3 regions of the Rahnella sp. ATs2 genome follow, and region 3 is predicted to be linked to each of the others. Evidence: predicted binding sites of a transcription regulator. Region 3 holds the regulator's gene; each other region holds the start of a gene.
The links. Region 3 encodes PhoB, which activates phosphate uptake and scavenging genes when phosphate is short. Its sites were predicted from a motif close to CTGTCATAAAACTGNCNNAT; they were not measured.
Positions count from the first base shown of each region.

Region 1 (10,203 bases), on a different contig from region 3:
CCAGCTCAGCAGCATCAGAACCGAAAGGGCGATCAGCGGCAGCGCCTCTTTCAGGCGCGACTCTTCCGGTTGCGGAGTATGTTGATTTTTATCGAGGGATTGCAGGGTAAAACCTGCACCGGTTACGGCCTGCATCACGTTTTGTGAGATGTCGTGGCTGGCATCAATGACCAGTTTTTCTGTCGCGAAAAGCACTCTGGCGCGGTTTACGCCATCCAGACCGGCAACAGAATTTTCAATTTTGCGGGCACAGGCCGGGCAATCCATACCTTCCACTTTCCAGCTGTATTGCTGAGTGCCTGAAGGCGGCGCGCTGGGGTCATCTTCGCCCGGTGAACCTTCTGTGCTGCCGTCATCAGAAGTGTGTGAGTGCTCACCTGCCTTCGGCGCACAGCAACTGTCAGAAGTGGTGGCACAAGCCGACGCCGCCAGCGGGGAATTATCACTGCAACAGCTGGCAGGATGCGTGCCTGACTGCACGGTTGCGCTGATTTTATTGATGTGCAGACCATGTTTATGGTCGCTGTGACAGCCACAGCCGCTGTTTTTTTGCATTTGATTCATACTGCCTCCGGTAGAAACAGAGTGGGATTACCTCCATTGTAAACCCTGGAGTCAGCTCTAAGGTCAAGCAATTTTAATCCCCTTCATACTTTGAGCTGCAGATGCGTTAGCTGCCCTCAGTCACCCGAATCACTTACCTGAGTAAGCTCATCGGGATTCCTTCAGTTGCCGCCTTTCTGCAACTCGAATTATTTTGGGGATTGTATTCAGTGTTATTGAGTCATTTACAAATAAAGTGAGCGTACGATCAGGAAGTGACCGCCAAAGTAACAGGCGGCGACCAGTGCGTCTGCCGCCCGGAATTTGAAGCGATAGCGGCTGACCAGCCACAGAATATTCGCCAGCAGCAACAGCACCGCGCCGCAGAACAGCGAAAACGCCATGTCGGTACTGCGCGCGAAATACTGCTCGCCTGCCAGCCAGACCATCAGCAGGGTCATCGCAATATAAGTGGTCACTGGCCATCTCAGTTCGGCCAGTCGCGTCCAGATCACTGCCAGCAATATGGCGCCGATAATCAGTAGCGTCAGTGGCAACGGCCAGAAGAAGGTAATGGTCATCTGGCTGGCGAAACTCAACGTATACAGCAGATGCGAGAGGAAGAACGCGCCGATGGCGTACATGAAACGCTCTTCAGGCAGCAACAGCAGGCCGTCTGCCACCAGCGTCGCCGCCAGTCCAAGCAGGATCAGGTAGCTGTAAACATTGAGCGTGGGTGCCTGCCAGGCAAGCAAAAGCAGCAGCAGTAAGGTGACGGGTTTAAACACCCAGCGCTGCCAGCGCGGGCCGCGATAGCTGGCGTCAACGAATAACCAGCCAGAGAAAAATACTGCGAGGAATGGCCAACTCATTGTTTATCCTTTTAAATTTAAGAACAGAACATGGAACCGATGCAAGGATCTGCCTTCAGGAAAACACATCCTGTTTTCCTGTACTTGCTTTCAGTGTAGGAGAGAGGGCACACCGGCGACAATCAGAAATCCCCGTAACGACGGGTCTGATTAACGCAGTTTAAAATTGTGGGGCGACGCAGGAAATGAACGGCGCCTGACGCGCCGACAATACAGGCATTACTTTTTAGCGGGCAGCGGCGGCTGTTTTTTCTGCCACGCCATCAGTTCGAACACGCCGAACAGGAAGATGCGGGTTTGCAGCCACGGGCCGATGGTGTCCTTTTCCTTGCCCTGCGTGGCTTTAAGCAGCATCACCTGCAGGCCGTGCATAAAGAACATGAACACAATCGCCACGTCTAAAAAGTATTTGATCGGCTTCGGGAACGGGTGGATCAGGTTAAACGCCAGAAACGCCCAAATACATAACATCAACAACCGACCAATATTGATCAACATCTTACTGCTCCTGTTCTGGTGAGCCGGTTTCAGGCGTCACATCGCGATGGTAGAGGCGATAAGCAACTTGTCCGGCGACTTTTTCACGGTGCAGCCGCCAGCTGGCGGGCACATCCAATGTACCGTGCTCGGCTTCTGTTTCGACATAAATCCAGGCTTCATCCGCCAGCCACTGGTTTTGTTCCAGCAGGTTCAGGGTGTCTTGCAGAATGCCTTTACGGAAAGGCGGATCGAGGAAAACCACATCAAAGGCATTTCCGGCTTTTGCCAGCCAGTTCAATGTATTGACGTTAAATACTTTCGCATCACTGGCGTTTAGCAGCGCCAGGTTTTTCTCTAACTGTTGCGCAACCGGGCGTTCAAACTCCAGCAGTGTGGCGCTGGCCGCATAACGTGACAAGGCTTCCAGACCGAGCGCGCCGCTGCCTGCAAAACAGTCCAGACAATGTGCGCCCTGTAAAACCGGCGCCAGCCAGTTAAACAGCGTTTCGCGTACGCGATCGGTGGTCGGGCGCAGTCCCGGGCTATGTGGAACCGGAAGTTTGCGTCCGCGCCATTGTCCGCCAATAATTCGGATCTGGCCGGCGGCGGGAGTGTTGGGTTTCTTTGCCATAGTTCGCTTGTGTAATCCAAAGCCGTCAGGCTTCGTTGCATATCGTTTGGAAGGCTATTCTACCGGTGTGCGGCCATTGGGCAAATGTTTAACATTGTCGATTGAAAAACCACCGGAATTCAATACGCGGGCGTGTTGCCTGCAGGGGAAAGTGATAGACTGCCTGACCATAACCCTATTAATAATCCGTTCGCCAGTCATTAACGGCGAGGAGTGAAGTTGTAAAATGGCAAAAGATAAAAAACGCGGTTTCTTCTCCTGGTTTGGCCGTGGCCGTCAGGAAGAAGAGCAGCAGAAGGAAGAAATCCGCGAAGAACAGCCTGTTATTGAAGAACAGTCTGTTGTTGAAGAACATGCGGTCGTTGAAGAACATCCGCTAGCCGAAGAGCCGGGTGTTCCGGTTGAGCAGCATCCTGGCGAATGGGATACCGCAGCCTCCGCAGAATCTGCCGCAGAAATCGCACCTGTGGTTGAACCTGAGCCAGAAGTCGAACCGGCACCGGAAGTGGAACCTGAGCCAGAAATTGAGCCGGAACCGCTGAAAGAACCTGAACCGGTTCGCGAACAGGCCGCCGCTGAACTGGCAGAAGAAATTGTTCACATCACCGAACAGGTTGCTGCGCAGCCAGTGGTGGTTGAAGACGATCTGATTGAAGAAGATGTTGCTGAAGACGAATTTGCTGAATCGGCCGAAGAAATTGCCGAAGACGAACGTCTTGATGCCATTGATTATGTTGATGATTCTGTCGCAGCCGAAGAACCACTGCCGGTGGCGCTGGATCCTATCGTCGTTTTACCTGCCGGTGAAACCGAGCAGGAGCGTCCGACCAAAGAAGGTTTCTTTGCGCGTCTGAAACGCAGTCTGGTCAAAACCAAGCAGAATCTGGGCTCAGGTTTTGTCGGCCTGTTCCGCGGTAAGAAAATCGACGACGATCTGTTCGAAGAGCTGGAAGAACAGCTGTTAATCGCCGACGTTGGCGTCGAAACTACCCGTAAAATCATTGCTTCACTGACCGAACACGCTTCGCGTAAACAGCTGAAAGATGCTGACGCGCTGTACGGTAAGCTGAAGGAAGAAATGTCCGAAATACTGGCAAAAGTTGACGAGCCACTGGATGTCAGCGGGAAAACCCCGTATGTCATTCTGATGGTTGGCGTTAACGGCGTCGGTAAAACTACCACCATCGGTAAAATGGCGCGCCAGTTTGAAGCACAGGGTAAATCTGTGATGCTGGCGGCGGGCGATACGTTCCGTGCCGCAGCCGTTGAACAGTTGCAGGTCTGGGGTCAGCGCAACAAGATCCCGGTGATTGCACAGCATACCGGTGCCGATTCCGCGTCCGTTATCTTCGATGCGATTCAGGCGGCGAAAGCCCGTAATATCGACGTGCTGATTGCCGATACTGCCGGGCGTTTGCAGAACAAAGCGCACCTGATGGAAGAGCTGAAGAAAATCGTCCGCGTGATGAAGAAGCTCGACGAAGATGCGCCGCATGAAGTGATGCTGACGCTCGATGCCAGCACCGGCCAGAATGCGGTGAGTCAGGCGAAATTATTCAACGAAGCCGTCGGGCTGACCGGGATAACGCTGACTAAACTGGATGGCACCGCGAAAGGCGGCGTGATCTTTGCCATCGCCGATCAGTTCAGCATTCCGATCCGCTACATTGGTGTCGGTGAAGGTATCGAAGATTTAAGGCCGTTTAAGGCAGACGATTTTATTGAGGCACTTTTTGCCCGAGAGGATTAATACGGATGATTCGCTTTGAACAGGTCAGTAAAGCTTATCTGGGCGGACGACAGGCGCTTCAGGGCGTCAACTTTCACATCCAGCAAGCGGAAATGGCATTTCTGACCGGACACTCAGGCGCGGGTAAAAGTACCCTGCTCAAGCTGATTTGCGGCATTGAACGCCCGAGTGCCGGACATATTTTGTTTGGCGGCCATGACATCAGCCGTCTGAAATCCAGCGAAGTGCCATTTCTGCGTCGTCAGATCGGCATGATCTTTCAGGATCACCATCTGCTGATGGATCGCACCGTGTATGACAACGTGGCGATGCCGCTGATCATTTCCGGGGCCAGCAGCGAAGATATTCGCCGTCGCGTATCGGCTGCGCTGGATAAAGTCGGATTACTGGATAAAGCGAAGAACCTGCCAATCCAGCTTTCCGGCGGTGAACAACAACGTGTGGGCATCGCCCGTGCGGTGGTGAACAAGCCTGCGGTGCTGCTGGCGGATGAACCGACCGGTAATCTCGATGGCGAATTGTCGGAAGGCATTTTGCGTCTGTTCGAAGAATTTAACCGCGTCGGCGTCACCGTTCTGATGGCGACACATGATGTGGGTCTTATTGCCCGTCGTAATTACCGTACGCTGACGCTGAGTCAGGGGCGTATGTCGGGAGGGGTGTACTAATGGCGAACAGTCCGAACCCGGCGAAAACCGCAAAAAGCGCCCGTGCCGCAAAAAGCAAAGCGTTGCAGGGTGGCTGGCGCGAACAGTGGCGTTATGCGTGGATGAACGCGCTGGCTGACATGCTGCGTCAGCCGCTGGCAACACTGCTCACGGTGATGGTAATCGCGATTTCCCTGACGCTGCCGAGCGTCTGTTATCTGGTGTGGAAAAACGTCAGTACCGCGGCAGAACAGTGGTATCCGACGCCGCAGCTGACCGTGTATCTCGACAAAGCGCTGGATGATGACGCCGCAGAAAACGTGGTGAAAACCCTCAAAACAGAAGCGGGCGTGGATAAAGTTAATTATCTGTCCCGTGAAGAAGCGATGGGCGAGTTCCGCAACTGGTCTGGCTTTGGCGGCGCAATGGACATGCTGGAGCAAAACCCGCTGCCAGCGGTGGCTATCATCACGCCTAAAATGAATTTCCAGGATTCTGCGACACTCAACACCTTGCGCGACCGCGTGGCGGCCGTACATGGCGTGGATGAAGTGCGTATGGATGACAGCTGGTTTGCCCGTCTTGCGGCGCTCACCGGTCTGGTCGGGCAGATTGCGGCGATGATCGGCGTGCTGATGGTGATCGCCGTCTTCCTGGTTATTGGTAACAGTGTGCGACTGAGCATCTTCAGCCGACGCGATACCATCAACGTGATGAAGCTGATTGGCGCGACCGACGGGTTCATACTCAGACCGTTCCTGAACGGCGGCGCGATGCTCGGTTTCACCGGCGCATTGTTGTCGCTGATCCTCTCGGAAGTGCTGGTGCTGCGCCTTGAGAGTGTAGTGACCCAGGTGGCACAGGTGTTCGGTACCACCTTTGATCTGCACGGTTTGGGCTGGGATGAAAGCCTGCTGCTGCTGATCGTGTCCGCGATGATTGGCTGGATTGCCGCCTGGCTGGCGACGGTTCAACATTTACGGCGATTTACACCACAGTAGCGATAATTTGCTATAATGTTCCCCTGCTGCTCAGTCTTTGTGTACAGGGGAACAGCCGATTCTTGCTATATCGTCCCATCATTTTCCTGCTTCCCCTGCAATGGCACAAATTCACTATCCAATAGTCAGTCTGTCACATACAGTCATCAGACTGTTGAATCTGTCCGTGAACTTTATGTAAAATTCGTGGTCGTAGAGCAGCGAATATGAAGGGCTCGGCGTTGCTTTGTTGTCGCCCCTGAAGGCCAGCAACGTAGCGGTATCATCCCGCAGCAACGTGGTATAAAACCTGCATTACGTCATACATGAGAGGCTTGAATGACCAAAGAAATGCGCACTTTAGCATTAGTACCCCAAGGTAGCCTGGAAGCCTATGTTCGGGCCGCCAATGCCTATCCTATGCTCACCGCAGAGGAAGAACGGGCGCTGGCTGAACGGCTGCATTACGACGGTGACCTGGAAGCAGCGAAAGAGCTGATCCTGTCTCACCTGCGCTTTGTTGCTCACATTGCCCGCAACTATTCAGGTTACGGTTTGCCACAGGCAGACCTTATCCAGGAAGGGAATATCGGCCTGATGAAAGCGGTTCGCCGTTTTAATCCGGAAGTCGGTGTGCGTCTGGTGTCCTTTGCCGTGCATTGGATCAAAGCAGAAATTCACGAATATGTGCTGCGTAACTGGCGCATCGTGAAAGTCGCCACCACCAAAGCGCAGCGTAAGCTGTTCTTTAACCTGCGTAAAAACAAACAGCGTCTGGGCTGGTTCAGCCACGACGAAGTGGAGCACGTTGCCCGCGAACTGGGTGTGACCAGCAAAGATGTGCTGGAAATGGAATCACGCATGGCCGCACAGGACATGACGTTTGATCCGACCCCGGACGATGAACCACGCGACGGCGCTGCGATGGCACCGATGCTGTATCTGCAAGACAAGAGTTCTGATTTTGCAGAAACCATCGAAGAAGATAACTGGGATCAGGACGCGACAGACAAACTTTCTTCTGCAATGGAAGGTCTGGATGAGCGCAGCCAGGATATCATTCGTGCCCGCTGGTTAGACGACGAAAACAAATCGACTCTGCAGGAGCTTGCCGATAAATACGGTGTATCCGCAGAACGTGTTCGTCAGCTGGAAAAGAACGCGATGAAAAAACTGCGTGTGGCAATCGAAGCCTGATAAACGCAGTTTCCGATGTGAAAAAGCGACCTTTATGGTCGCTTTTTTTATGCCTGAAATTCCCCTCTGAACGCCCCTGTTAATTCCAGCATACTGGAATTATTCTGAATATTTTCCCTTCTAAATCATCTGGTTATTCCAGCATGTTGGAATATTCAACTTTATAGAGAACTCAATCACAGAGGATCACAAGCGTCCTGTCGTCTGTTCATTTTTGCCTCTATAACTTGTCCATCTCAACAGAATGGATTCCAGCATGATGGAATTAATCGCTAAATCAAAAGTTCCGGCACTGACGCGCGCCGTCGCCATTCTCGACATCATTTCCCGGCAAGGACAGTGCAACGCGAACCAGCTGGTCAGTGAACTGGGGATGCCCAAAAGCACCGTGTATCTGCTGCTGGAGGAACTGAAAAATCAGCGTTTAGTTACGCAGTCAAATTCCGGTAATTACCGCCTCGGGCTCAGATTGCTGGAGCTGGGCAGTCAGGTTTCCCGCCAGCTCGATTTGCGCAATGTCGCACTCCCGCATCTGAAAGCACTGATGCACGACACCGGGCTGCTCTGTCATCTCGGCGTGCTGGACGGGGATACGCCGATTTATCTGATCAAAGTCGAAAGCCAGTCGAATATTCAGGTTCGCACCTGGGAAGGAAAACGCCTGTCTCTGTGCCGCTCTTCGCTGGGCAAATGTCTGCTGACCTGGTGCGGTCGTGAACGTCAGGACGCACTGATTGCTGCACTGGAATTCAGCCCGGTATTGCCCAACTCGCTGACCAGTGCTCAGCAGCTGCGCACGGCGTTACAGCAAATCCATCAGCGCGGATGGGCTTTCGATGATGAAGAAGATGTGGCGAATATCCGCTGTATCAGCGCGCCGGTATTCAATGCAGCACATCGCGTCACGGCAGCGATTTCCGTCGTGGGCACCACCTTGCATGTCATGCCGGAAAATATCGATGTACTGGCTGACAAGGTAAAAAAAACCGCCTGGGAAATCTCCAGGGATCTGGGCTACAAAGCATAAGGAATCAATGATGTTACGACCTTCAGGAGTCATCAGCGCCATGTTAACCCCCTGGAAAGCAGGGCAGCCGGACATGGACATGTTGCGCAAAATTGTCGATTTTCAGATAGCGGCTGGCCTGAGTGCTCTGTTCCCGGTGAGTTCGGTGGGCGAAGCCGGTTATATGGACGTTGAGCAAAAGCGTGCGGTAGTCGAAACCGTCGTTGAACAGACTGCCGGACGCGTCCCCGTCTGGGCGGGGATCCCGGCGACCACGACGGATGAAAGCATCGCACTGGCACATGCGGCAGAACGCGCCGGCGCCAGCGGGGTCGTGCTGATGCCGCCTTCGTTTTATCACTATGATGCTGCGACGCTGACCACTGTTTTTCGCCAGGTTGCCAGCGCGGTAAATCTGCCGTTATGCCTGTATAACATCCCGTTTTTCGCCGATCCGTTAAATGCCGAAAGTGTCGCTGAACTGGCAGCCCATCCGAATATTGTCGGTATTAAAGATTCCAGCGGTGATGCCGTCGGCATGATGAAAATGCTGTCCTGTTGTCCGCGGGAAGACGCAGATTTTGCTGTGATGACCGGCCGGGAAGAATTTTTCTTCTCCGCATTATGTGCCGGAGCCACCGGCAGCGTGACCGCGACCGCAGGCGTTTTGCCGGAAGTGATGCGTAAAATTTATGATCTCTTCAGCGAAGGAAAAACGGAACAATCGAAGGCATTACAATTTGCCGCATTACCCGTGATGTCGATGATGGCGTCATTGCCTTTTCCTCTGGGATATAAACTCGGCATGTCATTACGTGGTTTCCCGTTGGGCGAAAATAAAATTCCGCTTTCGGATGAAATAAAGCAAAAGATAGATGATTTAAGCTTTTCCCTGAATAAAGAAATAACCTCTCTCCTTACCCTGATAAAATAAACGGAGTTTATATTATGATGGAATCAAGAGTATTACCTAAAATTAAAGAAATTCGTGCTTATTTCATGGGCGGTGCGACTGCAGAAAAAGGCAGTGGCGGTGCAGATTATCATGACCAGCAGGAAAAACACTGGATCGACGATAAAGTCTGTACGCCAATGAGTAAATATAAAGAATATGAACAATCCCGACAGTCATTCGGTATTAACGTATTGGGTACGCTGGTGGTTGAAATAGAAGCCGACAATGGCGTCACCGGTTTTGCGGTGTCTACGGCGGGTGAAATGGGGTGTTTTATTGTCGAAAAACATCTCAACCGTTTTATTGAAGGGCGCTGTGTCTCAGAAATCAAACTGATCCACGACCAGATGATGCGATCCACGATGTTCTACGCCGGCAGCGGCGGTCTGGTGATGAATACTATTTCCTGCGTCGACCTGGCGCTGTGGGATCTGTTTGGTAAATGTGCGCAACTGCCGGTGTATAAACTGCTCGGGGGCGCAGTGCGCGATGAAATCCAGTTCTACGCCACCGGTTCACGTCCGGATCTGGCCAAAGAGATGGGCTTCATCGGTGGCAAAATGGTGACGCATTTTGGCCCGCATGATGGCGACCACGGCGTACGTGAAACGGCTGCTATGGTGGCGGATATGCGCGAGAAATGCGGCCCGGATTTCTGGCTGATGCTTGACTGCTGGATGTCGATGGACGTTAATTTCGCTACCAAAGTGGCGCATGCCTGTGCGCCGTATAACCTCAAATGGATTGAGGAATGTCTGCCGCCGCAACAGTATGAAGGTTACCGCGAAATCAAACGCAACGCACCAGCCGGGATGATGGTCACCACCGGTGAACACCACGGCACGCTGGAGTCTTTCCAGACGTTGTCAGAAACCGGCGTCGATATCATGCAGCCTGACGTGGGCTGGTGTGGCGGGCTCACCACCTTGCTGGAAATCGCCGCCATCGCCAAGGCGAAAGGGCAATTAGTGGTGCCGCACGGTTCCTCCGTGTATTCACATCATGCGGTGATTACCTTCACCAATACGCCTTTCAGCGAGTTCCTGATGACTGCACCTGAGGCTGACCACACCCGTGCGCAGTTTGCGCCAATCCTGCTTGATGAGCCGGTGCCGGTGAACGGACGTATTCATAAATCGGTA
Region 1 covers NZ_JBLYPL010000017.1:44,147-54,349, reverse strand. Annotated here, with positions in the region: gene ACJY2G_RS18115 (zinc/cadmium/mercury/lead-transporting ATPase) at 1-564, opposite strand, end outside; gene ACJY2G_RS18110 (lysoplasmalogenase) at 789-1,415, opposite strand; gene ACJY2G_RS18105 (DUF1145 family protein) at 1,635-1,913, opposite strand; gene rsmD (16S rRNA (guanine(966)-N(2))-methyltransferase) at 1,915-2,526, opposite strand; gene ftsY (signal recognition particle-docking protein FtsY) at 2,753-4,276, shown strand; gene ftsE (cell division ATP-binding protein FtsE) at 4,282-4,944, shown strand; gene ftsX (permease-like cell division protein FtsX) at 4,944-5,924, shown strand; gene rpoH (RNA polymerase sigma factor RpoH) at 6,243-7,100, shown strand; gene ACJY2G_RS18075 (IclR family transcriptional regulator) at 7,357-8,127, shown strand; gene ACJY2G_RS18070 (dihydrodipicolinate synthase family protein) at 8,135-9,040, shown strand; gene rhmD (L-rhamnonate dehydratase) at 9,058-10,203, shown strand, end outside.
Region 1: the regulator PhoB is predicted to act here: its motif matches at 6,065-6,084, upstream of rpoH (RNA polymerase sigma factor RpoH).

Region 2 (10,203 bases), on a different contig from region 3:
TCAATATCCTGCCAGTTCAGCACGATCGGGCCCTGATCCCAGCTCTGACCGGCGTGAATTTGCGTTCCGGCATGAACCAGTCCGTTTTCATCCTGCCACGGAGAATCGACAACAAAAGGGGAAGGGTAGAGCAAAATTTCATGAAAACCATCGAGCCACGACGCACCGAGTTCCATCACCGGCAGCGCAAAAAGTAACGCAATGCGTGCCTGCATCTGTTCAGTCAGCACAATTCCCTGCAAAGGAACCAGTCGTTTCTGATGCAAAAGCTGGCTGGCGACCTGAATCAGACGTTGTTGCTCTTGCTCGTTCAGGGAGGACAACAGCGGGATATTCAGAGCGTCATTCCACGCGTCTGATTTCTCAATTTTCAGTTCATTCGCTTTCCACGGCCACTTAATCATCATCTTGCTCGCAAAGTGATCATTCGATTTATCAGCAGGGTTTGCCTCAGACTACACCAATACAAGTAACTTCAACAGGTTAGCAGCGTATCGGGACAATTCTGAATGGATGTTACACATCATGAGATTTTAAGCAAAATGTGCACACGTCTAATCAGACGTAGCTCACGTTATTATTCTAGTCACAGAGCGCGCAACGTGCCCGCCGCATCGAAACGCACGGCGGGCGCGGGGAAGTGTTAATGCCTGAGCCACTTATCGATAAATTCAGACGGATCAACAGGCTTTCCAAAAAAGTAGCCTTGCAGGTATTCGAGGCGATAGGGGGCGAGATAATCCACCTGTTTTTGCGTTTCTATACCTTCCGCCACGATGACCATTTGCAGGCGTTTGGCCAGATCAATAACGTTATCGACAATATGCCCGGCCAGCGCATCGGTGCCGATCCGGCCTATGAAACTCTGGTCGATTTTCAAAATGTCGATGTGGAATTTTTGCAGGTAGGCCAGGCTGGAATGGCCGGTACCAAAGTCATCCATGGCGATCAGCACGCCCATCCGGCGCAAGGCACTGAACAGGCTGTGGGTGGTTTCTGAAGGCTCTATGAGCTCGCGCTCCGTCAGTTCCAGAACCAGATTGATCGGGTTCTCCCGGAAGGCGTCAATAAAAGCTTTGCAGTCTTCGACCAGCGTCAGGTCTTTAAAGTGGCTGGCGCAGATATTGAACCCGAAATGGAAATTTTTCGGCAACTGAGCGGCCAGCGGGCCGAACTGATCGCGCACCTGCGCCATCATCTGGCGGGTCATCGGCACAATCAGCCCGCTTTCTTCTGCCAGAGGGATGAACTGATATGGCGGGATCAGCCCCATCTGCGGATGCTGCCAGCGCATCAAAACTTCAGCGCCGGTGATTTCATGGTTTGTTCCATCCACGACCGGCTGCAAGTAAGGGATAAATTGTTTTTTCCCCAGCGCGTTTTTCAGTGCAGCAACCGGGCCACCCAACCGGCCAAGCAGCGCATAGGTCATAAAAGCAATGAAGATGCTGATCAGCGGGAACAGGATCAGGCTGACAGTGGCGTAGTCAAAAATATAACGCCAGTGATCGCTCGGGCGGATCACCAGTTGCATTTCATAAGGATAAAACGAGGATTTCAGCGACATCTTTTCGCCATCAGGCCAGATTTCAGAAGTATGAATTTTGCCCTGGCTGTCCATCCACTTGTCGCCGACTTGCAGGATCAGATACGCGTGGGTACTGAGCAATTGCAGAATATTATGCAGGAAATAACCATCGACCCCGACCAGTACGCCACTGCCGTTAACATCATGACGATAGGCAATCAGCGGGTGATCAGGCGTCACTATATTGCCGCTCATCAGCATCAGTTTTCCATCGACGTAATTTTGAGTGGAAATCGTATCGTCACGTTCACCGAATAAAGAGGCGCAATAAACCTTATGCTGGCGATATAAATTGACGGTGCGCACGTTGGGAACTTTGGCGACCTGCCAGCGCAGCGCCTGAATGGTGGGCTGATCACAAGGTGCACCAATCAGATTTTCCACCGCGCCAGCGGCGATCGCGGCATTATCCAGTGTCATGTCCACCAGTCTCACTGATTGTTGCAGGCTGGCGCTCACATCGCGCCGTAATCCCTGCGAGGTTTGCCACGAGATAGCCAGTATCCCGACTGCCGCGACCAACGTGAACGCAAGCAGCGCGAGGCAAATCCGCATAGAGGGTCGGTTTAACCAGTTTGAGCCCAAGAGATATCCACCAGTGAGAGACGGAGCAAGAAGTTTTGTTCTGTTAATATAACCCATAATGGTGTTAACCATTGTTACAGCTGGATAAGAAGGTTAATTTCACGCCATTGATAAGCCTGTCTTTTGATGCAAATCATGAATGATTAATTGTTTAACTATTTTTTGTGTCTATCAAATAGGGTCAGCGTGTTATCCCCGGCTGAAGCACTGCGGTGCCGTTATTCCAGTGAACCGGGCGGTCTGATTTACCGTTTGAGCTGGATCTCAAGTCTGCGTCAGTTTGTGCGGTTTGAGTGTTATCGGGTTTTACTGACGGCATAAAGTTTGTAGCATAAGACTTTATGCCGTCTGTCAGTCACCGACACCAGGACTATCCGATGCTTCCCCGTTTTAAAGTGCTTCTTTCTGCCGCTGTGTTGTCTTTTTCCTTTTCAGGTGCAGTCTTTTCCGGCTCAGCATTTGCTGCTGATGCGCCGAGCTACGGGCCGCAACTACAGGGTTTTGACTATCCTTTTCCGCTGAAACAATTCTCTTTTAATTCCCAGGGTGCTCCGCTTCAAATGGGCTATCTGGACGTACCGGCCACCGGGCATAAAAATGGTCAGACTGTCGTGCTGATGCACGGTAAGAATTTTTGTGCCGCGACCTGGGGCGACACCATTTCGGCGCTGGTGAGTAAAGGTTATCGGGTGATCGCGCCCGATCAGGTCGGGTTCTGTTCATCGACCAAACCTTCCCATTACCAGTACAGTTTTCAGCAACTGGCGACCAATACCCATGAGTTGCTGAAAAGCCTGAAAATAACCAAGGCCGTGATTGTCGGGCATTCTACCGGCGGTATGCTGGCGACGCGATACAGCCTGATGTTTGCACCCGAAGTATCGAAACTGGTGCTGGTGAATCCGATTGGTCTGGAAGACTGGAAAGCCAAGGGCGTGCCTTATCGTACCGTGGATCAGTGGTACGACCGTGAGCTGAAAACCTCGGCGGACAGCATTAAACAGTATGAACTCAAAACCTATTACGTGAATAAGTGGAAACCGGAATACGACCGCTGGGTCGATATGCTGGCAGGGCTGAACAACGGGCCGGGGCATAAACTGGTGGCCTGGAACTCTGCGTTGATTTACGACATGATTTTCACGCAGCCGGTCTTTTACGAGTTCAAAAATCTGCGCGTGCCGACCACGCTGATGATCGGCACTGCCGATACCACAGCGATTGGCAGCGACATCGCGCCGCCTGCGGTAAAAGCCAAAATCGGTCACTACAACGTGCTGGGTAAACAGGTCACGAAACTGATCCCTCATGCGAAACTGATCGAATTTAAAGGCCTCGGCCATGCGCCGCAGATGGAAGAACCGGAAAAATTTAACGCGGCATTGCTGAAAACGCTGTCACGCTGATTTCCTCTGTTTTCCGTTTCAATAATAAAAAACCGCAGCCTGAATGAACGGGCTGCGGTTTTTTATTGGTATTGCAGAACGGCGGGATTAACGCAGATTATCTGGGAAATTGGCTGGCAGTTCGCTTGCTGCGCAGTCGATCACAGTGTCATTATCCGCACCGCAATCACGCACGAAGGTGATGGTCGCGAATTCATCAATAACTTCAGTCGGATACGCCGGTCCCGCATCACGGTAAGAATTCATCAGCGGAATGTGGTCGTTCTGGAAGCAGACGGTTTTTTCCGGATTATTCATCACCCATCGTGGGAAGAAAATGGTGCCGTGGAACACGTTATCGCCCAGATTCACAATCAGGCTGACGTCAGTGCCGGTCGGTTCAGTCCAGGAAATTTTGTACACATCAGATGCTACCCGCACGATATACGCTTTCTGATCTTTCACCCAACGGTTGCCGACCAGCCCGCTGTGAATACGGTAATCCAGGGTGTGCGCGTTTTTGACGTAGATTTCATAATTCCAGCCGTTGTCGTAGGTGTAAACCACATGTTTGCCAACGAAACCGCTCAGGTCATGTTTATCAAATGTGCTCATGATATTTCTCCTTAACTCAGTATTGGAATGAAACATTTCGTTTCGTTGAGAAGAATATTACATCTTAAAAAACTGATAGAAAAACGCTGATTTCAGATGAAAATCATCTAAAATATAGATGTGTTTTTATTCTGAAGGGATCACGATATGGCGTTGCCAAGAACCACTCTGGAGCAATGGGTGGTGTTACAAACGGTGATTGAACAGGGCAGTTACGCGCAGGCGGCAACGGTGCTCAACCGCAGTCAGTCTTCGGTCAGTTATGCCCTGAGCGGGTTACAGGAACGCATCGGTTTACCCTTGCTGGAAATTAACGGCAGAAAGGCGACGCTGACCGAACAGGGGCGCGCTTTACTGGCGCAGGCAACACCGCTGATATCGGCATTTTTACAGCTTGAACATCGGGCTGCCGGGCTGAAAGACGGTGTTCGCACTGAGCTGAGTCTGGTGGTCGACAGCGTGTTTCCCAAAAACAGACTGTTCCGCGCACTTAAACACTTTCAGTCGCAATTCCCGGATACACGGGTGCATCTGACTGAGATTTTACGCGGGGAAAGCCTTGCACAACTCAGTGAACAATCGGCCGATTTGTACATCACCACGCTGGCACCTGAAAACGCAATCCATGGCCGTTTTCTGCTGGATGTGGACTTTGTTCCGGTGGCGAAAAGCGATCATCCGCTGTTGTCTTTGCCCGCTCCGCTGACCGCTCAGGATCTGGCGCGTTTCCCGCTGATCAGCGTCGCTGACCGTCACGCGCCGCCTGAAGATAAACATCCGGCAGGCACGGTGGCACACTGGACATTCACCACGGTCGGTGCGGCGCTGGAAGCAATTACAGTGGGTGTCGGTTACGGCTGGCTGCCGCTGGAAAGTGTGGATAACGCGCTGAAAAACGGATTGCTCAGCCGCCTGATGCTGTCAGCCAGAACCGTCAGGCAAACGTCGCTGTATATGGTGCTGGATGATGAAACGCAGCGCTATGATCAGACGGTCAGTGCGCTGGCGAAAAGTATTCTGCAGGAGTGCAGTTTGCTGCCGTGAAATCCGGCAGCACATCGTTTCATAACGCTGTCCCGGTCAGCGAGACGCTTTACAGGCGGCAAGAATATCGAGCTGTGGGTCACGCTCCGACGTCTGTACATTCATCGCGCTGAGCACGGTGTGGAACAGATTGTCCTGTGAGACATCTTTGTCCGCCGCATTGTCTTTCAGGCATTGCATGTCGATTCCCTGCGCTTTCGCATAATTATCGGAAAGCCAGAACAGCATCGGAACATGTGTCTGCTGCGCAGGTGCCACGCTGTATGGCGTGCCGTGCAGATACAGACCGTTTTCGCCCAGCGATTCACCGTGATCAGAAAGGTAAATCACCGCCACATTGTATTTGTCCTGATACTGCTTCGCTTTTTCAATGACCTGTGACACCAGATAATCGGTGTAGAGCAGGGTGTTATCGTAGGTATTCACAAGCTGTTCCTGTGTGCAGTTTTCAATGTCGCTGCGCGGACAGTCAGGCGTGAACTTACGGAATTCCGGCGGATAACGTCTGGAATACGTCGGCCCGTGACTGCCAATCAGGTGCAGGGCAATCAGGGTATTTTTTCCGTCGTTTTTAATATCCTCATCGATATTTTGCATCAGCGCCATGTCGTAGCAGGTGTCGCCGTCGCAATATTTGCCGTCATTTTTAGTCGGGATAATGACGTTTGGCACGCGGTCACAGACACCTTTACAGCCTTCGTCGTTATCTTTCCAGAAAACGGAAACGCCAGCTTTATGCAGGATATCCAGCAAGCCTTCGCTGTTTCGGGCGCGGTTAGCGTCGTAGCTGGTGCGTTTCATATTCGAGAACATACACGGCACGGAAATCGCCGTCGCCGTGCCGCATGACGTCATTTTGCTGAAATTCACTACATCCGCAATGGCCTGCGTGTACTGGTTAGTCGGTTTGCCATAACCATTCCACGACTGATTTTTCGCCCGCGCGGTTTCACCCACGACCAGGAAGACCAGATTCGGTTTCTGGCCAGGCTGTTGTACCAGTTTTGCATCGTTGCCAATCGTCTGGAACGGTATTTTCGGCGTGAAATAACGGTGATTCATGTACTGGAAAGCGCTGTACAGATAGTTAGTCGGGACGATTTCCAGATTGAGCGTGCGGTTGTTACGCCCCACAGACGCATAATCTTTATAGAAAACACCGGCGATCGACGCTACTACCAGCAGTGAAATCACCATCGACATCAGACGCACACCGAGACGGCGCAGGCGGGTCTTTTCATAGCTTACCGGCGTTACGAATAACAGAACAGCGGGCAGGATGCCGGTAAACACAAACCACAGCACCACCTTCAGATTGAGATACGACGTCGCCTCAGCCGATTGTGTCTCGATAATGTTTTCAATCATGCTTCGGTCGAAAACGACCTGAAAGGTCATCATGGCAAAACTGGCGAGGGCGCTGAGCGGCAGCACAATGATGAAGAAGGGCTTAAGCAACGGCCGCAAGCTAAAAGGGGTGAACACAAAGTTCAGTGCAGCAAACAGGGCGACAGGAATGCTCAGGGCAAAAGCCAGGTTATAAGCCGGCAACGCATGGAGAATGCGGTAAAAGTGCAGCAAAATCGGCAGGTTGACCACAAAAGTGAAGTACAGCGTTAAGAGCAAGGTCAGCTTGAAATAGCTGATTTTTGGCAATAAATAGCGCAATGCAAACTCCCAAAAGGGGTGAAAAAGCCAACGTAATGCGAGGCAAACATAACGTGCAGAAATGATTGGCAGGAATCATATTAGTTCAAGCTTAAGAAAGCCTTAACGGGAGTGTCATAAATGTTTAACGTGATGGGTTTTTAGAAAAGGTTCAGAAAATAAATAAAATATAGTTAGCCAGTTTTCTCCTCCAGACCCCTTATCCTGTGCGGTATAGCGCGACGCTGTTCAATAAGAAACCGTTTCGTTTAAGCCTTTCTGAGCGCGTTTCTTCCGCTCATTTTGACCTTCCCTGATTACTCCTGACACGTTTAATTCACCACTGGCGGCTTACCGGCTGTCAGAAGGACGTTTGTGTTGATTTCATCTTCGGCCACCATCGCGGCCAGCAGTATCATCGAATCGGATGTCATTATCGGCCCGCGGGTGGTTATCGGGCCTTTTTGTATTATTTCCGCCGGTGTGCAAATCGGTGAAGGGACCATTATTTCTTCGCATACGGTCATCAACGGCAATACGAAAATCGGGTCAGATAACCAGATCGGCATGGGCTCTTCGATTGGCGAAATCAGTCAGGATCTGAAATATGCAGGAGAACCTGCCTGGCTCGAAATTGGCAATCGCAACAGGATCGGCCGCCACGCGACATTGCATCGGGGAACCGCACAGGGCGGGGGATTGACCCGTATCGGTGATGACAATACTTTCGAGCGCGGTGTGCATATCGGCCATGACTGTCTGGTAGGGAATGCCACGTTTATGGGCGAGAACAGCGGACTGGCCGGACACGTTGTGCTGGGAGATGACACTTGCATTGAAGCCATGTGCGCGGTGCATCAGTTTTGCATTATTGGCACGGGAGCCCGTTTGCTGGCCGGTTCCTGCGTTGTGCAGGATGTGCCGCCTTATGTTCAGGCGGGTGGAAACCGCGCATCGCCGCAAGGAATTAATGAACAGGCCGGAGCCTTCAGGCAGGCGGAACCCGCTGTGCGCGAGGTGATCCATTATCTGTATGACCTGCTTTATCACCAGCAGGCGGCGGTCGAAAAAGTGAGACTGGAGATCGGACGTCTGAGTGTTGAATATCCGTTGCTGTGCCACTTCAATGAATTCTTCCTCCGTTCAGCACGCGGGGTTGTGCGCTGAACGGAGGAAAGGTCAGTCAGGCTTCCAGGGCTAACAGCGCGAAAGTCGCCAGCCAGTGTTCGCCCATATAGGTGCTGTCGAGGTGATCCAGTGCGCTATGCAAATGCGCTTCGGCGGTCTGGCGCAGGAGCGCCGCACGCGGATCACCCGCAGGTAACGCCGACGCCAGCGAACGCTGACACCAGGCCCGGCTGAGATTGAGTCCGTCGAGATGGCCGATTTTGCCATCATTGCGGTCAGTCACGGTCGCCGGCGTGAACAACGTCGCGGGCTGGCTGTGTGCCAGTTCCGGCAGGAAACGCCCGAACCAGGTGACAAAGGCGTCGCGAGGTAACACGCGGCGCATCAGTTCGGCTTCCATCAGTGAAGGCGAAAGAAATTCATCACCACCTGGTTCCCACGCCTGACAATGCACATCTTCAAGATGCCAGCGTAGTGCCGTTTCTTCGATGGTTGATGCCAGCACAGAATGTTTAACGCTGCGCGCATAATCGAGCGTCAATGCCAGAGCAAAGGCGGTATTAAAGTGACTGCCGACGCGCAGCGGATACGTGGCTTTTGGCAGAAAGTCAGTGAAGCTTTTCTCAAAGAAGCGACTCATCGGCGCCAGCGTTTTGGCCCATCCTGCGGCCTGCGGCAATGCCATTTCATGCAACTGCTGAGTGAGCGCCAGAAACCACGCCCAGCCGTAAGGACGCTCAAACCCGTTATGTTGCGGCTGTTGCAGATACGCCATCTCACCCGCGACGTTTTCGGCGGTGAAATGCTCGTTCACCACGCTGATGATTTTTCCGGCTTCCGGCAGCTCAGGAAAGCGATTCAGTAAGCGCAATAACAGCCAGTAACCATGAACGCAGGAATGCCAGTCGTAGCTGCCGTAAAATATCGGATGCAGCTGACGCGGAGTCTGCGCATCCGCCGCGCTGCCCATGGCGTGCATCAGTTTATTGGGATACTCGCGTGTTAAATGGTTGAGCGCCAGCGAGGCAAAACGGGACGCCATTTCTGGCGTCAGGGTCGTTGTCGGTTGCGTTGTCATCTTTTCCCTTATCAGAAACGGAACACAAAGAGATACATAAAGGCGGTGTTGACCAGCAACAGCAATACGCCGGTTTTCCACTGTGCTTTGATCACGCCATTTTTATCCTGCAATTCAAGTAAAGCCGCCGGAACGATGTTGAAATTCGCAGCCATTGGCGTCATCAGTGTTCCGCAAAAACCGGACAACATCCCGATAGCGCCCATAATCGCGGGGTTTCCGCCCAGTTGATTAACGATGAGCGGCAAGCCGATACCCGCTGTCATCACCGGGAATGCGGCGAACCCGTTACCCATAATCATGGTAAACAGCGCCATGCCGAAGGTATAAGCGACAACAATCGCCAGCGGAGATCCCAGCGGAATAATGTTTTTCACCAGTTCAGACACCACGCCGCCGACGCCCGCCAGTGCAAACAACGCGCCGAGTGCGGCCAGCATTTGCGGCAAAATAGCCGCCCAGCCCACGGTATCCATCGTCTGACCGCCGGCTTTAATCGCCTTAACCGGCGAATCGCGCAGCATGATCAGCGCAGCAATAAACGCCACCAGCGTGCCGATCACCAGTGAAATCAGCGTGACGTTTTTGGCTTCCACCAGCGGCGTATATTTCAGCGTCAGGGTGCCAATCAGGGTCACAATCGGGATCAGCAGGGCGGGAATAAACAGTTTGTTGCCAAAACGCTTCGCACCCGCCTCACGTTTTTCTACCATTTCCGGCTGATCGTTATCGGTTTTGCCTTTACCGAGTTTTCCGGTACCGGCAATAATGGCCAGTAATATCGCCATGCAACCGGTGACGAAATGCGGTAACTCGCCGCCAAACAGGAAGGTAATGCCGTAAATGCCCCAAAACAGCGCGTTTACGTAACGGCGTGCGTTGCTTTTATCGCGCAGGTTAAAGAAGGCGTAAGCACAAAACATCAGTCCTGCAAGGATATAAACGGTTTGTAAGCTGATCATTTCGCTGCGCTCCCGTGATGAACGTCAAAACGTTTTGCCAGCGAGCGGTCAAGCAGCCACAAACGAATAAAGTGGATAATCAGCGCAGCGATGGCCGTCGGGATTGCCCAGACGGAAAGATGCAGGGGCTCAACGTTAATACCGTATTGCTCAAGAAAACCTTTGATCAGC
Region 2 covers NZ_JBLYPL010000036.1:18,902-29,104, reverse strand. Annotated here, with positions in the region: gene mtfA (DgsA anti-repressor MtfA) at 1-404, opposite strand, end outside; gene ACJY2G_RS24570 (EAL domain-containing protein) at 644-2,143, opposite strand; gene ACJY2G_RS24565 (alpha/beta fold hydrolase) at 2,551-3,579, shown strand; gene ACJY2G_RS24560 (phenolic acid decarboxylase) at 3,667-4,176, opposite strand; gene ACJY2G_RS24555 (LysR family transcriptional regulator) at 4,321-5,217, shown strand; gene ACJY2G_RS24550 (phosphoethanolamine transferase) at 5,254-6,885, opposite strand; gene lpxA (acyl-ACP--UDP-N-acetylglucosamine O-acyltransferase) at 7,243-8,031, shown strand; gene ACJY2G_RS24540 (DUF2891 domain-containing protein) at 8,048-9,070, opposite strand; gene ACJY2G_RS24535 (DUF979 domain-containing protein) at 9,082-10,032, opposite strand; gene ACJY2G_RS24530 (DUF969 domain-containing protein) at 10,029-10,203, opposite strand, start outside.
Region 2: the regulator PhoB is predicted to act here: its motif matches at 6,997-7,016, upstream of ACJY2G_RS24550 (phosphoethanolamine transferase).

Region 3 (10,203 bases):
ACCACTTCGTGACGGCCACCGCTTAAAGATTGCACTTCGCGCTCCAGCATGCCGAGCATCACCGGAATATCGACTTTCTCCTGCATATCGATATTTGCTGACGCTTCGATTTTTGACAATGTCAGCAGTTGCTTGACCAGCCCGTCCATGCGCCGCGTCTGTTCCTGCATGGTGTCCAGCGCTTTGGTACGAAACGGCTCTTCCAGTTTGGCGTCTTCCATCATTTCCAGATATCCCTGCAATACAGTCAGCGGGGTTCTCAGTTCATGACTAACGTTAGCGAAGAAGTTACGACGCGCACCTTCGAGCTGACGCATCTGCGTAACATCACGCGCCACCATCAGCAGTTGCCCTTCGGAATAAGGCATCACGCGAAACTCGACGTAATGCTCGTTATTGAGTTGCAAATTCAGGGCACGGCTGAAATCACGGGTCTGGATCCAGGTACGAAACTCGGGATAACGCAGCAGGTTAAAGATGTGTTGTCCGTTATCCTCCGGCCAGCGGAAACCGAGCAAATCTTGCGCCAGTCCGTTACACCAGAAAATATTGCCCTCTTCCGTCGTCAATACCACCGCATCGGGTAATGATTCGGCACCGCTGCGGAAACGTTTGATGAGCTGACCTAATTCACGACGGCGACGGCGGTTACGCATCTGCATCTGGTTCAGCCCGTAAAACAGAGGCTCCCAGCTCCAGCGGCCATTCGGCGGGGTTATGCTGCGGTCAAGCCACAGCCAGTGAGAGAGTTTGAGCTGGTTGTAATAATTCCAGCCCAGCGCCGCCAGCAGCGACGCAAAGAGGAGCCAGCCGAAATGGCCGACGAAGATACCGAGGATTAACGCGGGCAGGCAAAAGAGAAAGAATTCACCGGCCAATCGTTTCCATGACAAACGTTCTAGCACACAGATTCTCCGCTGTGGGGACTCAATAACGCGTTGAAAAACGGTATCCGGTTCCACGAACAGTCTGGATCATTCTGTCATGTCCACTGGTTTCCAGCGCTTTACGTAAACGACGAATATGCACGTCTACCGTGCGATCTTCCACATAAACGTTAGTGCCCCAGACGTTATTGAGCAACTGTTCGCGGCTGTAAACACGTTCGGAGTGGGTCATAAAGAAGTGCAATAATTTAAATTCGGTCGGCCCCATATCGAGCGCCTGCTCGTTGGCCATCACACGGTGAGACGACGGATCCAGGCTTAAACCCTGCATGTCGATCACTTCTTCCACCGCCATTGGCGAGATGCGGCGCATCACGGCTTTAATACGTGCAACCAGTTCTTTTGGAGAAAACGGTTTGGTGATGTAATCATCGGCACCGACTTCCAGGCCGCGCACCCTGTCTTCTTCTTCACCGCGGGCGGTCAGCATCATCACCGGAATTTCGCGGGTCAGTGCTTCACGTTTGAGATGTTTGATAAACTGAATACCGGAACCGCCGGGTAACATCCAGTCGAGCAGGATAAGTTCAGGGTAAGGTTCTACCAGCTGGCCAACGGCTGAATCAAAATCTTCAGCTTCTACTGCCTGATAGCCATTCTGTTCCAGTACAAAACACACCATTTCACGGATTGGAGCTTCGTCTTCAACCACCAATATACGTCTTGCCATCGTAGGTCCTGCCAATAGGTTAGCGATCTTTTATTTGATTGCGGGCGCCATTATGCGTCAGTTTTGTGACAGATTTATGAATAGAAAGGATGGTTCATTACAGTCAAATATGACAGATACATTTCTTCTATTCAGCTGCCATCTCGCTGAAATTGGTCCGATTTATCGGGGACAGCGTCCCCCGCCGACGTTTATACTTTGCCCCATTGTCGTCATCCAGGATCCATACGGGAGTCTCATGCGCCTGATCCACACGTCAGACTGGCACCTCGGCCAGTACTTTTTCACCAAAAGCCGCGCCGCCGAACATCAGGCATTTTTGCGCTGGCTGACCGGTCAGGTGCAGCAACATCAGGTAGATGCCGTGATTGTGGCAGGCGATATATTCGATACCGGTTCGCCGCCCAGCTATGCCCGCGAGCTTTACAACCGCTTCGTCGTCGAGTTGCAACAAACCGGCTGTCAGCTGATTGTACTGGCCGGAAATCACGATTCTGTCGCGACATTAAATGAATCACGTGAGCTGCTTTCCTGCCTGAATACGCGGGTGATTGCGACCGTCGGCGAAAACCTCTCTGAACAGATTTTAGTGCTCAACCAGCGTGACGGAAAACCGGGCGCGGTACTTTGCGCTATTCCGTTTTTACGTCCGCGGGATTTGCTCGCCAGTCAGGCGGGACAATCCGGCAGCGACAAACAGCTGGCATTACAGGAAGCCATCGCCGCGCATTATGACGCGTTGTGGCAGGCCGCGCAGACCAAACGCGACGAACTCGGCGTTTCGCTACCGATCATTGCTACCGGCCATCTGACCACGGTTGGCGTCAGCACCTCCGATTCCGTGCGCGACATCTATATCGGCACACTCGATGCCTTCCCGGCGCAGGCGTTTCCGCCGGTCGATTACGTGGCACTTGGTCATATCCACCGCGCACAGTGCGTCGCCAAAACCGAACATATCCGTTACAGCGGTTCGCCGATTGCACTGAGTTTTGACGAACTGAGTAAAGCCAAAAGTGTGTACTTACTCGATTTGGACGGCGCGACGCTCAACGCCATCGACACGCTGGAAATTCCCGTTTTCCAGCCGATGCAGATAATCAAAGGCTCGCTGGCAGAAATCGAAAAACAACTGGCGCAGTTCGAAGGCGGCGATGCGCAAAAGCCAGTCTGGCTGGATATTGAAGTCGCCACGCAAGATTATCTCAGTGATATTCAGCGCCGCATTCAGGCGCTGACGGAAGATCTGCCGGTAGAAGTGGTGCTTTTACGCCGCAGTAAAGAACAGCGTATCAACAGCATTGAGCAACAGGAGAAAGAGACACTCAGCGAACTGAGTGTCAGTGACGTCTTTGAAAGACGGCTGGCACTGGAACCGGATCCTGACGAACCGCGCCAGGCGCGGATGCGCACGCTGTTTGCGCAGGTTGTTGAACAGGTCACCAGCGGTCAGAATGCGGAGGACAGCGCACAATGAAAATTCTCAGCCTGCGTTTAAAAAACCTGAACTCGCTGGAAGGCGAATGGAAAATTGATTTCACGGCTGAGCCTTTTGCCAGCAACGGATTGTTCGCCATCACCGGCCCGACCGGCGCGGGGAAAACCACCCTGCTCGATGCCATCTGTCTGGCGCTCTATCACCAGACGCCACGTCTGAACATCACGCCAAGCCAGAACGAGCTGATGACCCGCCACACCGCCGAATCGCTGGCCGAAGTGGAGTTTGAAGTCAAAGGCGTTGGTTATCGCGCGTTCTGGAGTCAGCGCCGCGCCAAAAACTCGCCGGACGGCAATCTGCAGGCACCGAAAGTGGAGCTGGCATTACTGGCCGACGGCAAAATTCTGGCCGATAAAGTGCGCGATAAACTCGATGCCATCGCCACACTGACCGGGCTGGATTTCGGTCGTTTCACCAAATCCATGATGCTGTCTCAGGGGCAATTTGCCGCATTCCTGAATGCCGATGCCAATGACCGCGCCGAACTGCTGGAAGAACTGACCGGCACCGAAATTTATGGTCTGCTGTCTGAGCGCGTGTTTGAGCAACATAAAGAAGCGCGGATTACGCTCGACGGTTTGCATCAGCGCATGGCGGGTATCGAACTGCTCAGCGAAGAACAGCACCAGACGCTCGAAGCACAACTTGCTGAACTGAACGCGCAGGAAATCACGCTCAGTCAGCAGGCGCAGCAGCGCCAGCAGGATCTGAACTGGCTGCAACAGTGGCAGCAGGTGCAGCAAAAACAGCAGCAGTCTCAGCAACAACTGACCGCCGCAGAGCAGGAGAATCTGGCCGCCGCGCCGCAGTTACAGCAACTGGCGCGCAGCGAACCGGCAGAAAAACTGCGTCCGTTGCTCAACGATCGCCAGCGTTGTCAGGATGAATCGCAACGTCTTCAGCAGCAACTGGCGCACCTGACGCAGCAGCAGGAACAGCAAATCGCGCAAATGACGCCGCTGAATCTGGCGGTAGAGCAGGCACAAACGTCACGTCAGAAACAGGCGGAAGAACAGCGTCAGATGCAGACGCTGATCGAAGAAAAAATCCTGCCGATGGATGGCGAAATCACCCGCTTGCGTAAATCACTGACTGAAACACAGCAGTCGGTCACTGACGTACAAAAACTTGTCAGTGAGCATAACGCGACGCTGTTACAAATGACTACCGAACGGCAGAAGCTGGACGAAGAAAGCCGCCAGCATCAGACCCGCCAGACCGCGCTGACCGATGCACTCAACACTGCGCAACAGCGTCTGACTGAGCTGGAAAAACAGCACCCGCTGGCAGCATTGCATAAACGACAATCCGAACTCACGCAGCTGCGTCCGGTGCGCCAGCAGCTGTATTCGCTCGCGCAAATTTTCCCACAGCTTAATCAGCGCGTGCAGCAACAGCAAAAAGATTTCGTACAGTATCAAACGCAACTGGCTGAAGAAGAGCAGCGACTGGGGGCCATCCGCCTGCAATGTCAGAAACAGCTGGAGCATCTCAACGACGTTAAAGTACTGCATAAACAGGAAATGCTGATCGTCAGCCTCGAAGCCGAACGTGCGAATCTGCAAAGCGGCAAAGCCTGCCCGTTGTGCGGTTCCACATCGCATCCGGCGATTGAACATTATCAGGAGGTCAAACCTTCTGAAACGGCACAGCGCGTCGAGAAAATGCAACTGGAGTTCGATGCAGCAAAAGCCAGCGGTATCGAACTGGCAACAAAAATTAAAAGTCTGAAAGAACAGCAAACGCGGCTGCAAATCCAGCTGGAGCAAGACCAGCAGCAACTGAATGCACATACCGCAAACTGGCAACAGCTCAGCGCACCGCTGAATCTGACGTTTTCGCTACATGACACCGCCGACATCACTCAATGGCTGACCGCCCGCGATGAAGAAGAACAACAATCGCAGGCGCTGATTAGCCAGCACGAACAGCTGGCACGGGCGCTGCAACAGGCTAAAGATGCCCGGAACGACGCACTGAACGCGCAGCAGAAAGTGCAGCAGCAAAGCGCATTGCTGACCGAACGCATTACCCGGCTGGAAGAGACGCAGGCGAAATCTCAGCAAGACGTCGAACGGCTGCAAAAGTTGTTTGCAGAAGGCGAAAAAAACCTTTCAGAACTGACGGCTCAACGCCTTGAACTGTTCGGCGACCGCCAGGTGGCACAGGTTCGCGAGCACTTACATCAGCAACAACAGGCGGCAGAAAAAGCGGTCAGTGACGCGCAAACCGCATTGCAAAAAGCGCAGGAACAGCGCGATCAGCTGGCCGGGCAACTGGCGAGCACGCAACAGCAACAGTTGCAGACCACAGAACAACTGACGCAGGCGGAACAGGCGTGGCAACAGGCGCTGAGTGCCAGCGGATTTGCCGATGAAGCCGCGGTGAAACTGGCGCTGCTGGATGACGCACTCCGTCAGCAACTTCAGCAACGCAAAGAAAATCTGCAACAACAACTGGCGCAGGCGCAGGCGTTACTGGCGGATGCCGGTCAGCAGCTCGAAAAACATCGTCTTGCCCGCCCGGCTCATCTGAGTGAAACAGAAAGCGATCTTGATGTTCTGACAGCGCAACAGGCGGAAATGGCGCAACAGCTGAAAGCTTTACAGCAACGTCTGGGCGAAGTGAAAAATCAGCTGGAAAGTGACAAATTACGCCACAGCGGACAACAGGCGCTGATAGCTCAGATTGCGCAAGCGCAGCTGACCTGCGATGACTGGGGTTATCTGAATCAGATGATTGGCTCCAGCGACGGCGCGAAATTCCGTAAATTCGCGCAGGGACTGACGCTCGACCATCTGGTGTATCTGGCGAATCTTCAGCTCGAAAAACTGCACGGGCGGTATTTGTTGCAGCGCAAAACCAGCGATGCGCTGGAATTGCAGGTGGTCGATACCTGGCAGGCGGACGCCGTGCGCGATACCCGCACCTTATCCGGCGGCGAAAGCTTCCTGGTCAGTCTGGCACTGGCGCTGGCGCTGTCTGATCTGGTCAGTGATAAAACCCGCATCGACTCGCTGTTCCTCGACGAAGGTTTCGGCACACTCGACGCCGATACGCTGGACACCGCCCTGGACGCGCTCGACAGCCTGAATGCCTCGGGTAAAACCATCGGCGTGATCAGCCATGTGGAAGCGATGAAAGACCGTATTCCGGTGCAAATCAAAGTGACTAAGGTGAACGGTCTGGGCGTAAGCCGCCTGAGCAATGAGTTTAAAGTCTGACTGATTACCCTGCGGAGCACCTGACTGGTGAATTGCTAGCCATCTGCTCCGCAATGGATCCTGATTGTGAGCAACTGCGCAAAATTCGCACCAGCGCAGTGCGTTCATTGTTCCCAACCCGCTGAATTCCCGCTTATTCCCTCCTGCCGATAAACTGGCACGCCCTGTGCTTAACGTTATGTATACAAGTTGCAGTACAAGTTGCAGCGCCTGCATAACCGTTAAGGGAACCGCCTATGAATAACATCAAACCTGAAGTCGATAAAAAACGCCGCCAGCTGATGAAATGGCTCGCCATCACCGGCGGCGTCTCCACGCTTGGCGGTATGATCCCGACCTCGGTCTTTGCGGCTGATGACGATGAAATCCGCATTGGTTACTGGCCGATTGTCGGCGGTTTACCGTTATATGTGGCGCTGGAACAGGGCTTTTTTAAAGAAGCCGGACTGAATGTGAAAGGCATTAAATTCGCCAGCGCACAGCAAATTGTCGAGGGGATGATCACCGGCAGGATCCACGGGTGCGCTAACGGCACGGCCACGGGTGCGCTGGGTCTGGGGGCGATCACTGCACCGGATTTGTTCAAAATCATCTGCTCGAATCCGTCCAATCACCAGCTGGTTCTGGATGAATTTCTGGTGCCGCTGAACAGCACAGCGAAAGCGATCAGCGACCTGAAAGGTAAGAAGATCGCCTGTGGCCCGGGGATCCAGAACGTGACGATGGCGAAGATCATTCTGGAGAAAAATGGTTTCACTAATCCTTCAGTGATCGAACTGCCGGTCGGGCAGCACGCGCCTGCGCTGGCCGCCGGGCAAATTGACGGCGTGTATACGCTCGAACCGACCGGCACCGTCGGGCGGATGAAAAACCTTTCCCGCACACTGGAAACCGGCGTGATTTCTAAATATGTGCTCGGCAATGCAGACGCGCCCTGGTTCGGCGGCGCAGCGGCGCTGAACTCCAGCTTTATCGCCAGCAAACCGGAAGAAACCAAAAAGTTTATTGCCGCTTATCAGAAAGCGGTGGAATTCATTGCGGCGCATCCTGACAAGGCTCGCGAAAACGTCGCCGGTTACACCAGCATAGAACCGGCGCTGGTGAAAGAGGTGCCGCTGCCGGGCTTTGTGATGTATCCCGATTTAAAAGGCGACAACCTGCAATGGTTCCAGAAATTTTATGACGTCTTTACGGAAAGAAAAATCTTCAGCAAACCGGTGGATGTCGCTTCGCTGATTTATAAAGGATAAGGAGAAACAGGATGACTTCACGCTGGTCTTCAAGGTTACTGCCGCTGGTCGGCCCGGTGCTGCTGTTTTTATTCTGGCAACTGGCCGTCAGCGCAAAATGGCTGAATCCGGTGCTTCTGCCCTCGCCCGTCGAGACAATTGGCTACATGTTCCAGTCATTTTTCGATGCTTCCATGCGCACCGACATCGGCGCAACCCTTTACCGCACGCTGGTGTCTTTCGCTTTTGCCGCGGTGATTGGCGTGCCGCTCGGCGTCATTTTAGGCAGCAATGAAAAGATCTATCGCAGCCTGGAATTTCTGATCGACTTCTTCCGCTCCACGCCGTCATCAGCGCTGATCCCGCTGTTTATGCTGATTTTCGGCATTACCGATGCCAATAAAATTGCCATCGCCGCCTTTGCCGCGGTGCTGGTTATCCTGTTTAACAGCGCGTACGGCGTGATGAATGCCAAGAAAACCCGGCTGATGGCGGCCAGAGTGATGGGGATTTCGCGCTGGCATATTTTCAAAGACATTCTGCTGATGGAAAGCCTGGCGCAAACCTTCGTTGGCCTGCGCACCGGCGTGTCGATTGCGCTGGTGATCGTGATCGTCGCTGAAATGTTTATCGGATCGGAAACCGGCCTCGGCCACCGGATCATCGATGCCCAGCAGGTATTTAACATCAAAGACATGTACGCCTCAATCCTGATCACCGGCGCGCTGGGTTATCTGCTGAATCTGGCTTTTTTGCTGATCGAGAAAAAAACCGTCCACTGGAGTAGCAAAGCATGACGCAACCTCTCTCGCTGAACCCTGATTATAAAGGCCCGCAGTTGCCGCAGTACGCTACGCGCCCGGATACCCATGTGACGATCCGCGGACTGAGCAAGGCATTTGCCGGACAGCCGCTGTATACCGATCTCAACCTCGACTTACCGCGTGGAAAGATCGTGTCGATCTTCGGCCCGAACGGCTGCGGTAAATCGACGCTAATGAACATGATCGCCGGGCTGATCCCGGTGGATAAAGGCGACATTCTGTTCGACGGCAAAACGCTGGCGCAGACCACCATCGGTTATGTGTTTCAGAACTACCGCGACGCGCTGTTTCCGTGGATGAGTGCCCGCGCCAATATCGCGTATCCGCTGATCCGACACGGCATGAGCAAAGCGGACGTCAATGCGCGGGTCGAAGAACTGACGCAGATGTTTGATATCCGCTTCGACCTGAAACGCTATCCGTATGAGCTTTCAGGCGGCCAGCAGCAAACCGTGTGCATCATGCGGGCGCTGGCGACGCGTCCGGAAGTGATGTTCCTCGACGAGCCTTTCTCGGCCCTGGATTTCGAGATGACGCTGTTTATCCGCGATAAATTGCAGGAAGTGCAGCTGGCGACCGGCGTCACCATGCTGATTGTGTCGCATGATCTCGAGGATGCAGTGTTTCTGGCGGATGAGATTTTACTGCTGACACGACGACCGACGCAGATTGCAGAAATTGTGCCGTTTGACCTGCCGCGTCCGCGTGGTTCTGAAATCATGAGCCACCCGGAATTTATCCGCGTGAAGGCGCACACGCTGGACGTGTTTAAACGGGAAATGGCGCTTTAACTGTGAAGTTATGAGATCAGGGGCGCAAACTCTGCCCCCTGAAAATTGATGAAGAACTTATAACGCAAAACGCGATTGCGGCCAAAGCCAGGCGGCACCGCGCACTCCGCTCGAATCACCGTGTACCGCTTTGAGCATCGGCGTTTCACATTCCCCGCCAAATACCCATTGTTTAACCAGCAGCGGAACGGTCTGATACAAACGATCAACATTACTCATGCCGCCACCGAAGACAATCACGTCCGGATCGAGAATATTTACTACGTTTGCCAGCGCCTTAGCCAGACGACGCTCATAGCGACCCAGCGCCAGTTCCGCCGTTTCATCGCCCTGCTCAACCAGCGCAATAATCTCTGCGCCGTTTAAACGCTGACCGGAATGACGGAAGTAGTCTTCTGCAAAACCGGTGCCGGAGACAAATGTTTCGACGCAGCCTGATTTTCCGCAGTAGCACGGGACTTCGCGGGCAAACTGGATTTCCTCCTCATCCTGCCACGGCAGCGGATTGTGGCCCCACTCACCTGCGTTGCCATTGCCGCCCGCGTGCGCCACGCCGTTAAGCGCAATGCCGGAACCGCAGCCGGTGCCGATAATCACGGCGAATACGGTGTGACGGCCTGCGCCTGCACCGTCGGTGGCTTCGGAAACCGCCAGACAATTGGCGTCGTTTGCAATATGCACTTCGCGTTTGAGCAACAGCGCCAGATCCTCATCCAGTTGCTGACCGTTCAGCCAGACCGAATTGGCATTCTTCACTTTGCCGGTAAACGGCGATAACGTGCCGGGGATCCCCAGCCCCACGCTGCCGCGCTGTCCGGTGCCTTTCTCGGCGTCCAGTACCAGCCCTTCAATCGCCTTGAGTGTGCGCTCGTAGTCATTTCTCGGCGTATCGACCCGTTTGCGAAACAGCTCTTTGCCTTCATCCGATAACGCAATGACTTCTATTTTTGTGCCGCCTAAATCAATGCCAATTCGCACGTTTTATTCTCCTTTTTATGTCCTGCAGGGTCAGTTTTTCTG
Region 3 covers NZ_JBLYPL010000009.1:193,750-203,952, forward strand. Annotated here, with positions in the region: gene phoR (phosphate regulon sensor histidine kinase PhoR) at 1-905, opposite strand, end outside; gene phoB (phosphate response regulator transcription factor PhoB) at 928-1,617, opposite strand; gene sbcD (exonuclease subunit SbcD) at 1,856-3,094, shown strand; gene sbcC (exonuclease subunit SbcC) at 3,091-6,339, shown strand; gene ACJY2G_RS11930 (ABC transporter substrate-binding protein) at 6,576-7,589, shown strand; gene ACJY2G_RS11935 (ABC transporter permease) at 7,601-8,365, shown strand; gene ACJY2G_RS11940 (ABC transporter ATP-binding protein) at 8,362-9,183, shown strand; gene mak (fructokinase) at 9,241-10,161, opposite strand.